Granulicella sibirica: one gene and its partner. The main gene of each other region encodes a partner of the protein of the gene in region 2 in a complex. Links are inferred from orthologs where the notes say so. Each region holds a gene or a part of one and is shown on either strand. Other genes may lie near its edges.

Region 1 (7,333 bases), on a different replicon or contig from region 2:
TGAAGGCGCTCAAGGAGGAGATCGGGCGGTGGGAAGGGTCGATCGGGAATGATCCGAGCCCGCCGCAGCAGGATTCTCTGGAACTGGCTCGCTATGCCGTTCGGCGTTGGGGTGAGGCTTACAAGCAGAAGCCGCAGAAGGGAACCGCGCACACGATGGAGCGGCTAAAACAGATGATCGTCAATAATCCGCGGTCGGATGTGAGAATGCTTGCTCTGGCGCAGGTTGGATGGCTGCAGGGAGAGAAGACCGTCGGGGTCTGCATGTTCCGCCGGACCTGGTGCAATAACATCGCCCTGGAGGTGGTGGCGGCGCACCCGGGGCTGGATGAAAAGAAGGAGAGTCCGATCTCGGGGCTTGGGACAGGCTTCCTGCACCATGTGTCGTCGGTCGCGGAGACAATCAGTGCGAGTGCCATCTGGGGCGAATGCACGCAGAACTCGGCAGAGTTTTACAAGGTGTTCGTGGACCAGCCGGAGCATCTCAAGGATCTGATTATCCTGCCGAAGGAGCAGTATCAAGAGATCCGGCTATCGATCGAAACGATATGGAAAGGGCGAGACACGGCCCCGAACGACGGACGGGATATATAATTTTGCGGACGGAGGTGTTTGTGGCTCAAATCGAAGGGTGGACATTCGACAGGTTAATGAACTTTGAGGACAGCAACACCATTTCGGTGGGCCGTGATCCGGATGTGTGGCGCTCCCATGGAGTAGCGCCGATCCCGAAGACGGGAAAGAAGGACAAGGCGGCCACGGTGAAGAGCCGGGGCAAGGGGAAGCCTGCGAAGTCCATTCCGTTGGCAAAAGCTCGTAAATTCAATGTCTGATACACGATAGTGTCTGTTAGAAGTCGCGGCGGCCTTCTAGGGCGCGGGTCATCGTGACTTCGTCGGCGTACTCGATGTCGGAGCCGGCGGGGACACCGGTGGCTATTCTTGTGATCTTGAGGGTGGGTTTGGCGCGGCGTAACTCGTGAGCCAGATAGGCTGACGTGGCTTCGCCTTCGGTGGTGGGGCTTAGGGCCAGGATGGTCTCGTCGATGTTGGGGAGGCGGGTTAAGAGGTTGGCTATGCGGAGCTGCTCGGGGCCTACTCCGCCTATCGGGGACAGTGTGCCGTGGAGGACGTGGTAGACGCCGTTGTAGCTGCGGGTCTTCTCGATGGTGGCGATGTTGGTGGGCTCTTCGATGACGCAGATCTGGGCCTGGTTGCGGGTGGGGCTGGTGCAGAAGGTGCAGGGATCGACGTCGGTGATGTTGTTGCAGGTGGAGCAGAGGCGGAGGTGAGCCTTGAGTTCGCGGATGGCGCGGGCGAGGGCGTCGGCGTCTTCGTTGGAGGAACGGAGGACGTGGAAGGCGAGGCGCTGGGCGGTTCGGGTGCCGATGCCGGGGAGCTTGCGGAGTTCGTCGATGAGGCGGGTCATCGGCTCGGCGAAGCGGGTGGCCATTTTAGGTGAGTCCTGGGAGGCCGAGGCCGCCGAGCATTCCGGCGGTGGAGGACTTCATGGCATCGTCGGCCTTGCGTCCGGCTTCGTTGACGGCGGCGGTGATGAGGTCTTCGAGGAGTTCGAGATCGGCGGCGCTGCTGCCCATGGCGGTGGGGGCGATCTTGAGGCGCAGGACTTCCTTGCGTCCGTTCATGCGGACGGTGACGAGGCCTCCGCCGGAGGTGCCTTCGACGACGGTTTCGGAGAGCTTTTGCTCCATCTCGCTCTGCATGGCCTGGGCCTGGGAGAGCATGTCTTTCATCTTGCTGAGGTCTGAGAAGTCCATGGTTTCCTTGGATGCTTTATCAGGTCTTAGTCGTCGGATCTTAGATCGATGACGTTGCGGATTTCGGCGTGGAAGAGGCTCTGGGCACGCTGGACGACGGGGTGCTCCATGGCTTTGGCCTGGGCGGAGCCGCTGCGGGGGGCGCGGGCTTTCTTTTCGGCGATGGGCTTGTCGCCGATGGGGAGGAGCGAGAGCTTGAGTTCGCCGGAGCCGGCGGTGCGGATGGCGAGGCGTAGGACCTTTTCGGCTTCGGGGTTGATGACGACGCGGAGCATGGTTTTGGAGAGCTCGGTCTGGATCTTGAGTTCGCCCTCGGATATCTCCCAGGTGGCGTCGGTGAGGGCGTCGGCGGCGGAGGTCTGGCTGCCGGCTGCGGTGAGGGCATCGACGGCGGCGTTCTGGAGGCGGGTGGCGGGGTCGTTCTCTTCGGGGGTGGGCTTCGATGGGGCTTCGGCGGCGGCGCTTATGGTTATCGGCTCGGGCGCGGGCTCGGCGATCTCGGCTGCTATGGGAGCGGCTACCGGTGCGGGTGCTATCGGGGCGGCTACCGGCGCCGGGGCTTCGGGGATTGCTATGACGGGTGTAGCGGGAACAAGGGGCTCGGGTACTTCGGCGACGGAGGGGGTCGGGGTTGGAGCGGGGACCGGAATGGGGGCGGCTACGGGGATGGGGGGGGGGACGGGAGCGGCGGTTGGGACGGGGGTCGGCTTCGGTGGGGTGGGTTGGTGCCCGGACTCGATGCCTTCGAAGCGCTTGCGGTTGGTGTCGGCTCCGAAGGGGGAGAAGGCTGGTTTGGCTGGTTCGAAGGTGTTGGTGGGGGATGGGTTCGCGGGGGGCGGTGCAGGGCGTGATGGGGTGGGGGTTGGGCGGGGCGTGGCGGGGCGTGGGGTGGAGCTGGCCTGGCCGCTGGAGAGCTGGCTGAGGACCTGCTCGACTGGGAGGAGGCGGCGGAGGTGGACCAGCTTCAGGAGGCCTAGTTCGAAGTGGAAGCGCTGCTCCTGGCGATAGCCTAGCTCGTCGAAGGTGCGGAGCATGGTCTGGAGGAAGCGGGTGAGCTCTTCCTCGGTGAAGAGGGCGGCGGAGCGGGCGGTGCGGCGCTGCTCGTCGGGGGAGATTTGGAGGAGCTCGGCGGCGCCTTCGGTGGATTCGGGGGTGATGCCGGAGATCTTGGCGATGACGCAGTTGCGGAGGTAGCGGACGGCCTGACGGGCGAGCTGGGCGGGGGAGTTGCCGGCGTCGAGGAGCTGGTTGGCTACCGTCATGACCTCCGCTGACCTGTTTTGATCTACTGCTTCCAAGATGCGTTCGAAGACGGCGTTGGGGACGGTGCCCATGAGCTCGCGGATCTGCTGGGCGTCGAGGCGGGCTCTTCCGTCGGTGACAGGGGCGGAGGCGATGGCCTGGTCCATGATGCTGAGTGCGTCGCGCATGCTGCCGTCGCCGGCTTCGGCGAGGAGGGAGAGGGCGGCTTCGTCGGCGTCGACCTGCTCGTGGGCGGCGATGGCGCGGAGTTCCCCGAGGATGTCGACGAGCTTGACGGCGTGAAAGCTGAAGTGCTGACAGCGGGAGCGGACGGTCTGGGGGATGTCCTCGGGCTGGGTGGTGGCCATCATGAAGATGACGTGATCTGGTGGCTCCTCGAGGGTCTTGAGGAGGGCGTTGAAGGCGGCGTCGGTGATCTGATGGGCCTCGTCGAGGATGTAGATCTTGTAGCGGTCGCGGGATGGCGCGTAGCGGGCGGCGTCGCGGAGTTCGCGGATCTCGTCGATGCCGCGATTGGTGGCGGCGTCGATCTCGATGACGTCGACGGCGTTTCCGGCGCGGATCTCGGTGCAGGACTCGCAGACTTCGCATGGCTCGGCGTTGGGGCGGAGCTCGCTGCCGATGGGGTTGCGGCAGTTGAGAGCGGCGGCGAGGATGCGGGCGATTGTGGTTTTGCCGATGCCGCGGTGGCCGGAGAAGATGTAGCCGTGGGCGATGCGCTGCTGGGTAAGCGCGTTCATCAGCGTGACGGTGACGTGGTCCTGTCCGGCGACGTCGGCGAAGCGCTTGGGGCGGTACTTGCGGGCTAGAACCTGGTAGGCCATGGGTTGTTCGGGGAGGCTTTGGCCTTCCTCGTTCATTGTATCTGGCGGGGTGCTGTGGAGTTTTGTGGCCGCAGGGGGGCAGAAATCCTGTCACGAAGGTTGTCGACGGGTGGCCAGGTGCGGCCTATATGGGTGGCCGGGCTCTGCTTGTGGTTCCGTGATGCCGGGTTGAATTACTGACGGGCTCCGCCGGCGAGGATGAGGGTCTGGCCGGTGGCCCAGCCGGAGTCGCTCGACGCGAAGAAGACGGCGGTGGTGGCGATGTCGGAGGGCTGGCGATCCGGCCGAGGGGTGTGGTGGCCCTCCGGCAACGAAGGCGAAGCGTTTGAGCGATGCTCGCGGGCTAGCTAGAACGGTATGCCACGAGCTGGATCGGGGAGGCGCTGGGCGTCGAGGTCATGCTATCTACGGCGACCTTCTGGGGGCGACCGGCACCAAGAATCCGACAGGCACGTTTAGCCGACTGCTCTTGTCGGCGAAGATGCCAAGTGGGGAGGGCTGGGTGAGATGAAGAGAAGACTGAGGCTTGTGTAAGTTGCCTCCGATTTCAGCGGAGCTTTTCTTGGCTCAAAGAGTCAGTCCTCCTCTTTGGCCTTTATAAGGCTCGCTCGGATTTTATCTGCGAGGAGGCCAGCGACCTCCGCGTCGCTGCGTGCCTTAGTTTTGTCTTCGCCGTCGGACGACTTCTCTTTCTCTCTCGCAATATCCCACGCTCTTAGCGCCTCGTCATATGCGTCTTGCAAGGCGTGCAGGCCCTTCCCATCATGCTGACTGCTGATGGCCTTTACGCCGGCCCCAAGTGCCGAAGAGGTCACGCTGCTGCCAAAATAGAAGCTGACTACGCTGATGAAAACACCTGAAAGAGTAGTAAAGATCTGCTTGGCAAAGTCGATGGCTTCCTTGCGCCGGTCGGAGGACTCCTTTTCGCGTGACGACAGAGTTATCTGAGCGATCTCTTGTTTTAATCCAGGTGATTCCGTGTCTCCCTGAGACGAGGATCGCACCTGATCCGCGACGACGAAGGTACAGATCGTCTTTGATAGCGACCTTGAAGATGTCTTTGTTTGGTCCTTTATGACTCCTCCGCTGCTTGAGGCAGAGATCGTCGTTTGGTACCTTGGGACGCTGGCTGGGAAAGACGGAGCGGGGGACGTTCCCGTTGGGTTCACCCAGTTGTCCTCTTCTTTGGGCGCTAAGTTTAAATGGGGGTTGTCCGCTACGTCCTGAGATTGGGTTTTGCTCAGTGCAGCTGCCCATGTAGCGGTTGTGCCCAAAGCCGGTTGTGCTGGTGTTGTGCCGGTAACGACAGCGGCATTCGGCTGAGCGCCCTGTGCTGAAGCGGTAAAGGAGAGGGTTGCGGGGTACGTGGTCTCAGCGCTAACCTTGACTACTGGCATCGAATCGCTCAGAGACTTCGATGCGGTTACATCTGTCGGGGCGCCAGCCTCTGTATTGCAGACAAGCTTGTAGCCCGTGCCGCTCGGAACGTGATTGGCGATAGGGCTTCCGAAAGATGATCCATGCCTTGCGGCGAGATCTGCCGCCGCCGATTTGGCGGGCACTTGTGCCGCGGATGCGATTGTGCCGGAGGGCTGCGGCTCGGGCGGGGAGGAAGCAGACGCCAGCTTGCTCTGTGATCTACCCTGCTCCTCGGCTAAGGAAGAGTCTTTGCATCTTTCGCAAACGCCGTCTCGAACCTGAGTGAAAAGGAAGGCAGATAAACAGACAAAGCTAAGCACGAGGCTGAATGCAAGAAGAGCCCGTACTGAACCCTCGGGAAGACCAAGGGGCTGATGTTTATTCGCGGCACCCATGACCGTGTAAATGAGGGCCAATGTGCCCATCATGACTACCGTTAACGCCAGCCCCACAATGACAATTGCGCTAAGAGTCGTCGCATTCTGGTTCGAGTCGAGAAGGGGAAAGCCGAAGTGGTAGGCGAGAGCGCCGAATAACAGTAAGACGACTGCTGAAGCAAGCAGTAATAAAACGCCGGGTGTAGTGTTTTTCGGCTGGGACACGTTTGGGCCCTCGCAAGAGAATCAGCAATAGGTCGAAGGGCCCAGACGTAGATATTGTTGCAACCACCCTGGATAGTCAAGGAATATATCCAGGGAGATAGACAGCCTGGCATGAGGATCGATTGAGATGCGCCAACTGCTCGGTCGTTGGTCGACTTGTGTCAGGGTTGATGTTTATTGGTGGCGCGGGCGCGGCGTTTGAGTCCAAGTCTTTCGTTCCGCGAGGCCGGGAGTGTTAGCCCACTGAGTGATCATCGACCGGATTTTGGCGGGGCAAGTATGGTTTCCGTTTGTGTGGCTATGCGTCGGCTGGGCCCTGGATCAGTGGACCGGCTGCGATGCGGTGGTTCCATTTTGTAACGTTGATGCCTTTTGTGATGAGCCAGAGGCAGGTGGCTAGTTCTCCGATGAAGGCGGGGATGACGATGGCGGGAAACATGCGGGTGGCGAGGGTGGGGTTGAGGATGAGGGTGAAGCTATTGATGAGGTAGCTGACTCCGGCCATGGCCTGCAGGATGCCGAGGGCTTTGGGGAAGTACTCGGAGCGGTAGAGGAGGTAGGCGGTGATGAGGCAGCTGACTCCGAAGAAGATGAGGCCTACGCCGAAGCCGGACTCGTGGAGTTCGAGGGAGAGGGAGGCGAAGGACTGGAGTTGGGACGGGGTGAAGGATTGGAGGCCGTTGCCGGTGAGGAGGAAGAGGACGGTGATGAGGTTGAGCTTGTTGGCGCAGAGGATTGCGGTCTGGAGCATGCCGAAGAGGGCGGCGAGGGCGGAGAGGTCTTTGCTGACGGGCTTGAGGAGGACATAGAAGAGGATCGCCATGGGGACGTCGGTGATGTGCATGACGAGGTCGCCGGCGATGGTGAGGCGGAAGAGGGATTCGGAGGCGAGGATGTGGTGGGCGGTGGCGGCGGGGTCGCCGGGGATGATGAGTTTGCCGCGGGTGACTTCGCCGAAGAGGCCGCAGGCGATGTTGATGAGATAGAGGACGCCGCTGAGCCGGGCGTAGACCTGAGGCGAGATGGTTCGCTTTGCGGCGGTCATGGGTGGCTCCGGCCTGGAGATGTTTAGGAGTTGGTTGTGGCGGCTCGTTTGGCGGCGCGGGCGAGACGGGCTCGGCGCTTGAGTTCGAGGGGACTGAACATCGTTCCGCGGCAGTTGGGGGCTCCGCAGTGGCAGTCGGCGGTGGCGTCGTCGGAGTCGTAGAGGTTGTACTCGTAGGTGAGCTCTTCGCCGGCTTTGATGGGGCGGAGGGTGGAGATGTAGATGTGGCCGTCGATCTCTTCGGACTCGCAGTTGGGAGCGCAGGAGTGGTTGAAGAACATGGGGGTTCCGAAGCCGTCGATGACCATGTCTTCGGTGCCGTAGCCAAAGAGGTAGGTGACGAAGCGGTCGGCGTAGCGCTCGTCGGCGACGGCCTTGGTCATGCGGGGGCCTTCGTACTCGCA
Region 2 (7,205 bases):
CCCCCATTCGCCCCAAAGATCGCAATCCTGATCTGCGTTCCGGCCATCGCACTCACCTCGGTCTCACAACGGTTTTACCGCGTTTATCCTCCACCCGCCGTTTGGACTGTGAACAAATTGCACCCCGTAAAGCTTTCATTCCACGTTTGTTGAGGCGCATTCCCACCCTTTGCCCGCACTCTTCTCCAATCCCGCTTCGGCTGTGTGTGGAGATCGTGGATCGCCCGGGAGGTATCGAGAAGTTTTTACCCTGTCTTACCATCCCTCCGTTTCCTCCCAGAGGATTTTCTAAACCGGGGGTAAACCCTAACTCCTGTTCTCACAAGGACCTGGCGCTTAAATCCACATTTCAAGCGCAAACGGTTAAGGCTTCTAGCACTTTCTATCCTTTTTCCCTTATCTAGTAGGAGCAGTAGCACCCCACTAAAACCTGCCTCGCACCGGAGCTCGTCCAGTCTCCTCGCAACCCACACACCAGACACGGTTTCCCACAAAGAAAGCAGTCGCGTCCCGCCGCTCCGCGCCGCTAGAATCGGACCATGCCGGAGACCCGTCCCGCGCGAAGAATGCACCTTCCCGTGTACAGTTTCCGCAGGACCGATTTCATCCGCGTCCGCCCCGCAGCGCCTTTTTCGCCGCACTGGAGACCCTGACCGTGAGCACATCCACTCCGAACCTCGAAAGCACCGCCTCCTCCGCACACGCCACCGTGCTGGCCGGCAACCTGGAACTCACCGTCTCCCGTGCCGAGTTGCTTCGTGAGCTCACCGCCGCCCAGTCCGTCGTCGAGCGCAAAACGACCATTCCGATCCTCTCGAACTTCCTCTTCGAGGCCACCACCGACGGCGAAGTTGGCCGTCTCACCATCACCGCCACTGACCTCGACCAAAGCCTCCGCACAAGCTGCGCCGCCAAGGTCAAAAAAGCCGGAGCCTGCACCATCCCCGCCCGCAAGCTCTACGACTACATCAAGCTCCTGCCCGAAGGCGAGATCTCCATCAAGCTCATGGACAACCACTGGGTCCAGATCCGCGCTGGCCGGTCGAATACCAAAATGGTCGGCATGGCCCGCGCGAACTTCCCCCAGGTCCCCGAGTTCCCGACCAGCGGCAGCTTCCGCATCTCCGTCCCGTCGCTCAAGGGCATGATCTCGAAGACCATCTTTGCCATCTCGAACGAAGAGAGCCGCTACACCCTCAACGGCGCCCTGCTCGTCCTCAAGGCCGAGTCCATGGCCATGGTTGCCACCGACGGCCACCGCCTCGCACACGTCGAAAAGCTCGGTGAGACGCTCGAAGGCATCTCCGGCGAAAAGAAGACTCTCATCCCCCGCAAGGCGCTCAGCGAACTATCGAGCCTGCTCTCCAGCACCGAAGCTGACACCCTTGACTTCGCCGACGACGACCAGACCCTCTTCTTCAAGGTCGGCGGCCGAGTCCTGACCAGCCGCAAGCTCACCGGCCAGTTCCCCAACTACGAGGCCGTCCTCCCGCGCGACAACAACAAGTTCGTCATCGTTCGCTCGGAAGACCTTATGGGCTGCATCCAGCGCGTAGCTCAGTTCGCCGATGAGCGCTCCGGAGCCATCAAGATCCGCCTTGAGCAGAACGAGCTGAAGCTCTCCTCCTCCTCCACCGACGCCGGCGAATCCGAAGACACCATCGAAACCCCCTACAACTACGACCCCCTCGTCGTAGGCTTCAACTCCCAGTACCTCATCGACTTCCTCAAGGCTATCGGCACCCAGGGCGAAGTGAGGCTGGAGTTCAAGGACGCCCAATCGGCCGGCCAGATGCGGCCCGAAGACGGCAACGAAGACGTGAAGTACCGCTACATCCTCATGCCCATGCGCATCTGAGTCCTTCGCGAACGGCGAAAGGCGGCTTCGCCACAAGTGCAAACGAGAGGCCCGGAGAAAACGCCGGGCCTATTCTGTCTCTCGTCCCAAGCTTATGCTGGTGAAGAGCAAGGCTCGAATCCAAAGCCACTATGCCCATCCTTTCCAACGAGAACCGCGAAAAGGCCATAGCCCTCCTCACCACCCTGCGCGCCGAAATCGAAACCATAGCTGCCGGCGACGAACCGACACGCTTCCAGCTCCGCCGCTACATCGCCAAGCGCCTTGAGTTCGACGAACGTGGAACCCCCACCCAGCGCCGCAAGCTCAAAGACCAGAAAGCCAAATACCAGAAGGGCCTCTGCGCTCAGTGCAGCCAGAAGCTTCCCGCCAAGGGCTCCGAGCTCCACCGCATCAAGGCCATCGAAGGCTACACCCCCGGCAACACCATCCTCCTCTGTCGCCCCTGCCACCAGAAGGTCCAGCACTCCGACACCACCGGCATCCCCCTCCCGTAGCCGCTACGGCACCCGCTCCGCCGCCTTCTTCAAAGCCTCGAGCCACGCGGTATCCGCCTCGATCAGCTTCGCCGAGGAGTACATCTGCGCCATCAGCAGCCCCTCCATCGACTCATCCTCCGAAACATCCGTCCCACCACTCGCATTCGCCTCGAGCCTCCATACATGGACAGCCTTCCCCGTCAGCGCTCCCCCCGTCCAGGCCAAAGCTTTCCCCGCTACAACCATCCGCACCTGCGAGTGGATCGTCATCCCGCCGCTCTTCCAGGTAAATCTCCGTCCACTCACCAGCGGCCCATCGACGGTAATGCTATCAATCTGGTCCGCCCACTTCGGCCACCCCGCGGCATCGACCAGAAACCCCCAAACCCTCTCTTGGGGCGCCGCAATCGAGATCCGTACGTGCGCCACGATCGGCGCACTTTCATGCACTCGCCCCGCTTCCGCCATCCCATTCAACGTCTGCAGCGAATCCCCGCATCCGGCAAGTCCGAGCAAGCCAAACAGCCAGCCTATATACACAACTCTGCGCATCGAAGTACCCCCTCACAGCCTCCGATCGGGAGGCTCCACTCGTTAGCCCTTCGCCCGATCGATCGCCCCTTGGATCAGCTCTCGCCCGCCCTCTGACACCTTCCCATGCCCGCAAGCCACGCGCTGGACGGGATACGCAAGCAGCTTCTTCGCCGTCTCCCTCGCCTGATCGCGATTCGAAAACGCCTTCAACGGAATCCACCACGGCGTAAAACCCGTGACGGTCACCTTCCCCAGATAGCCAAACTCATCCCCCGCATAGAGCGTCCCGTCCCGCTCATCGAGAAACGCCTGGTGCCCGTGAATATGACCCGGTGTATCGATCGCCAGCAACGAACCCACGCGATCCCCCTCGGCAACCGTCCGCGTCAGCTTGCTGACGATCCCCGGCGTACCTCCACGAATCGGCCCGACTTCACCCCGTCTCAGCGAAAGATCAGGCGGGGACTGCAGAATCGGAATCGACCTCTCCGACGCCAGTAGCTCCAATCCCGGCACCTTGGCCATCAGCGCATCGACACTTCCCACATGATCCACATGCGCATGCGTCAGCAAAATACGCCTGATCGGCACATCCCCGGTAGCCCTGAGAGTGTCCTCCTCCGATCCCTTCAGATTCGCGTCGATCAGCGTAAAGCCATCCTCCTCACGCACGAGAAAGCAGTTGAAGAACCCAAGCCGCGTGAGCATTCTCCCGTATTTCCCAACTGCCGTGATCTTCATTCGCGAGCCGTCTCCCTGTGAGCTTCCGAAGGCGAAGTCCCCTCGTAAACCTCTTGAATCGAGGGCCTTGCACGAAAGCCCGGTGAAGGGTGCAATCTACAAAGCCCCCTAACTTCTCCAGTGCAACGTCACCGGACCCGACAACGGATGCGCCCCGCTCCCCGTCAACCGTGCCTGCTTCAACGCGAAATACCACTTCGCCGGTTTGTCCGCATCGTCGATCAGCATCAGCCCCGGATTGAACCGCAGACCCTGCGCCTGCTCGATCATCGTCTCCTGGTCCTGCCTCACAAACCGCGCGCCAAAGAATGTAGCGATCGAAGTCACAAACGGCACATGGTAGAAGATGTCCCAAGCCGCATACACATCGATCCGGCAGGTCGCCGCCGTAACCGGAGTCACTGTCGTCAAACTCGAAAACCAGCTCTCCTTACCCTTTGCCGAGACCGCTCGAATCGTTTCATACCGCCGATTCGGCAGCACAAAGTCGATCGTTGTCACCGGCTTCCCCAGCAGCCGGTACGGCGCCGAGTTACTCGAGGGCGCATGCGGAGACATCCGGAACCCCTCGGAAATCGGCTCGAACTTCTTCTCCTTCGCATGAATGCTGTTCCGGCTCCGCCACCACCACGCCTGATGCACGAACGGTCCGTGCGCTGGGTCCATCAGCCCGATAATCCCGTGATCCACATTGCACGGCAAATCCGCCACCAGATGCGCCGACCGATACCGCGTCCCGAACTTCGGCAGCTCAGGCACGGCCGGCAGCCGCGAAGCATCCACGCGGCCTGCCCCCGCGGGAGGCACATACACCCACGCATACCCATCCCTCTCCACGCAGGGATAACTCGTCGCATAGATCTTCGTCGCGTCCAACGTATCGATCTGCGTCAGCGACGGAATCTCCTGGCACTGTCCCCCGCACGGCTCGAACCGCCATCCGTGGTACTTGCACATCACCGTCTCGCCATCGAACCACCCCGCCGACAACGGAATCCCCCGATGCGGACACAGGTCCCGCATTGCGAAGATCGCCCCATCCTTCTTGCGCCCAAGCACGAGCGGAATCCCCAGCAGGATCGAGGTCGTCATCTTGCCCGGCTTCAGAACCTCGGCGCGCAGCGCCGGATACCAGTCTCCGAAGATCATCTCCGCCGCAGGCGCCGCCCCGCTGAACCCCGCGTCCGTCTCCGCTCGACCCATCCCTAAGCCAGCCTCATCTTCCCGATAATAACCTTCGGACGTTAGTTGAGTTCCGCTACCCTCGAAGCAGCCATGGCTACAACCCAGACCGCCCGCAACCGCCTCATCCTCATCGCCCTCTGGGTCGCCTTCTACGCCAGCTTCACCCTTTTTCTCCCACCCCTCCTCGACGACGCGGACTCTGTCCACGCCGAGGTCGCCCGCGAGATGCTGCTCCGCCACGACTGGGTCACCCTCTACGCCAACGGCATCCGTTACCTCGAAAAGGCTCCCATCCTCTACTGGTCGATGGCCCTGAGCTTCAGGCTCTTCGGAGTCTCTACTGCCTCTGCTCGCTTCCCGATCTCCCTCACCGTCCTCGCCCTGGCGCTCTTCCTCGAACGCTTCGCCCGCCTAGCCTTTCAGAGCACCCGCGCCGGTCTCTACGCCGGCCTGATGCTTCTCTCAAGCTTCGGCATCTTCATCTTCACCCGCATCACCATCCCCGACGCCGACGTCTGCCTCTGGCTCACCCTCGCCCTCTTAGCCTTCTGGACCAACGAACAACCAGCTACGGAACCAGGTGCCCCAGTAAAGATGGGTGCCCCACCTTCGGCGGCCTCATCGCCTAAGGTGGGTTGGACCACCAAAAACGCCTTCGTAAGCCGCACTGCCTGCTATCTCTTCGCCACCGTCTGTGCCCTCAACGTCCTCACCAAGGGCCTCATCGGCATCGTCTTCCCCATCGGAATCGTAGCCGTCTACCTCCTCATCACCCGAGGCATAAGAGGCGCAACAAGACGCATCAACCAACTCCACCCCTGGACCAGCATCCTCGTCTTCCTCGCCATCGCCGCCCCCTGGCACATCCTGATAGGCCTCGCCAATCCCACCCAGGGTCACCCCGCCCCCATCGCCTACTCCGGCGGGCACTGGCAGGTCCCGCTCCCCACCAACGGCAACGTCCACGGCTGGTTCTGGTTCTACTTCATGAACGAGCACCTCCTTCGCTACCTCAACCTCCGTGTCCCCCGCGACTACGACACCGTCCCCCTCGCCCTCTTCTGGGGCCTCCTCTTTATCTGGCTCATGCCGTGGAGCGCCTACCTCTACCAGGCCCTCAAAAGCGCTGGTGGAAAGTTGTGGAAGGAGCCGGGCGGCTCTCCCCCGGCACTGGCAGAAATCGCCAGGTCGACCAACCTACTCCTGCTGCTCTGGGCCGCCATCCCTCTCCTCTTTTTCTCCCTCTCCACTCGTCAGGAGTACTACGTCCTACCCGCGATTCCAGCCCTTATCCTCCTCCTTGCCGGCTGGCTCGCCGAAGACTCCGAGTCAAAAACCAGCAAGGCCCCCACCCGCATAGCCCTCGTGATGTTTATCCTGGGGACAGCAGCCTCCGCCGCAATCGTATTCTTCCTCTTCCACACCGCCAAACCCTCGCCCGACACCGACCTTGCCACCCTCCTCAAGCAGAACCCCGGCGACTACGCCCTCTCCTTCGGCCATTTCCTCGATTTGAACGCCCAGGCCATGGGCATGTTTCGCCTCCCCCTCGCCCTCACTGCCCTATGCCTCTTTTTCGGTGGATTCGCCAGCTGGCACTTCCGCCGCAACAGCAAACCCCACGCCGCAAACGTGTCCCTCGCTGCCGCCACCTTCGTCTTCCTCTTAGCCGCCCATTCAGGCCTCCAGATCTTCTCTCCCGTCCTTAGTTCGCAGAAGCTCGCCCAAGTCCTCGTGCCTCAACTCCAAGCCGAAGACCTCATCATCCTGCACGGCGAGTACGAGTCCGGATCCACCCTCGGCTTTTATCTCCACCGCAACGACCTCCACATCCTCGAAGGCCGCTCCTCGAATCTCTGGTATGGAAGCTTCTTCCCCGACGCCCCAAAGATCTTCGAAACTCGCGAGTCCGTGACGCGGAGGTGGTCCGGTCCCCAACGTGTTTTCCTGTGGCAGGACCCCTCCGACCCCGACCGCCCGGTCCTTACTCTCCCCGGGTCGACGTACCTGATTGTGCGCTCTGGAGGCAAAGAGATCCTCTCCAACCAACCGAATCGGTAAATTCACACGCCAGACACACCCCTGATGCGATACACAGGAACAGAGGAATCGCATGCCCTGTAAAGCCGAAGAACTCCGTCACATCCCCCTCTTCGCCCTGCTCGACGACGAGGAGTTAGCCGTCCTCGCCACCCAGGTCGAAGTCCGTAATTTCGCCGCCCGCCAGCGCATCTACAAGGCTGGCGAGCCCGGCGCCCGCGCCTATATCCTCATGTCCGGCTCGGTCCATGTCACCGCCATTGACGAAGACCAGCAGGAGGTGATCATCGACAATCCCGGCCAGGGCGACTTCTTCGGGTTCGCCTCCATGCTCGATAACACCGCCCATCAGACCAGCGCCATGACCC

What was found.
Region 1: the proteins of dnaN (region 2) and dnaX are in contact, whole or in part, in a cryo-EM structure (PDB 8GIZ), measured with the Escherichia coli proteins. The link is inferred for Granulicella sibirica from one-to-one orthologs.

Annotation. Positions count from the first base shown.
Region 1 is NZ_RDSM01000002.1:358,932-366,264, forward strand. The notes cover bases 1,352-4,270. They hold dnaX (DNA polymerase III subunit gamma/tau), read right to left. Parts: upstream 3,900-4,270; coding sequence 1,803-3,899; downstream 1,352-1,802. Other genes in these bases: recR (recombination mediator RecR), read right to left, coding at 1,352-1,451; GRAN_RS12445 (YbaB/EbfC family nucleoid-associated protein), read right to left, coding at 1,453-1,776; GRAN_RS12455 (hypothetical protein), read right to left, coding at 4,037-4,174. In the rest of the region: GRAN_RS12430 (hypothetical protein), read left to right, coding at 1-593; GRAN_RS12435 (hypothetical protein), read left to right, coding at 614-832; more of recR, read right to left, coding at 849-1,351; GRAN_RS12460 (hypothetical protein), read right to left, coding at 4,439-5,884; GRAN_RS12465 (DUF4386 domain-containing protein), read right to left, coding at 6,183-6,929; GRAN_RS12470 (SET domain-containing protein), read right to left, coding at 6,953-7,333. UniProt on the Escherichia coli protein: Part of the beta sliding clamp loading complex, which hydrolyzes ATP to load the beta clamp onto primed DNA to form the DNA replication pre-initiation complex.
Region 2 is NZ_RDSM01000001.1:2,038,237-2,045,441, forward strand. What follows is about bases 1-2,791. They hold dnaN (DNA polymerase III subunit beta), read left to right. Parts: upstream 1-724; coding sequence 725-1,858; downstream 1,859-2,791. Other genes in these bases: GRAN_RS08435 (NAD(P)-dependent oxidoreductase), read right to left, coding at 1-47; GRAN_RS08445 (HNH endonuclease), read left to right, coding at 1,990-2,355; GRAN_RS08450 (SRPBCC family protein), read right to left, coding at 2,359-2,791. Also shown: more of GRAN_RS08450, read right to left, coding at 2,792-2,889; GRAN_RS08455 (MBL fold metallo-hydrolase), read right to left, coding at 2,932-3,612; GRAN_RS08460 (aromatic ring-hydroxylating dioxygenase subunit alpha), read right to left, coding at 3,721-4,815; GRAN_RS08465 (ArnT family glycosyltransferase), read left to right, coding at 4,888-6,858; GRAN_RS08470 (DUF1003 domain-containing protein), read left to right, coding at 6,911-7,205. UniProt on the Escherichia coli protein: Confers DNA tethering and processivity to DNA polymerases and other proteins. Acts as a clamp, forming a ring around DNA (a reaction catalyzed by the clamp-loading complex) which diffuses in an ATP-independent manner freely and bidirectionally along dsDNA.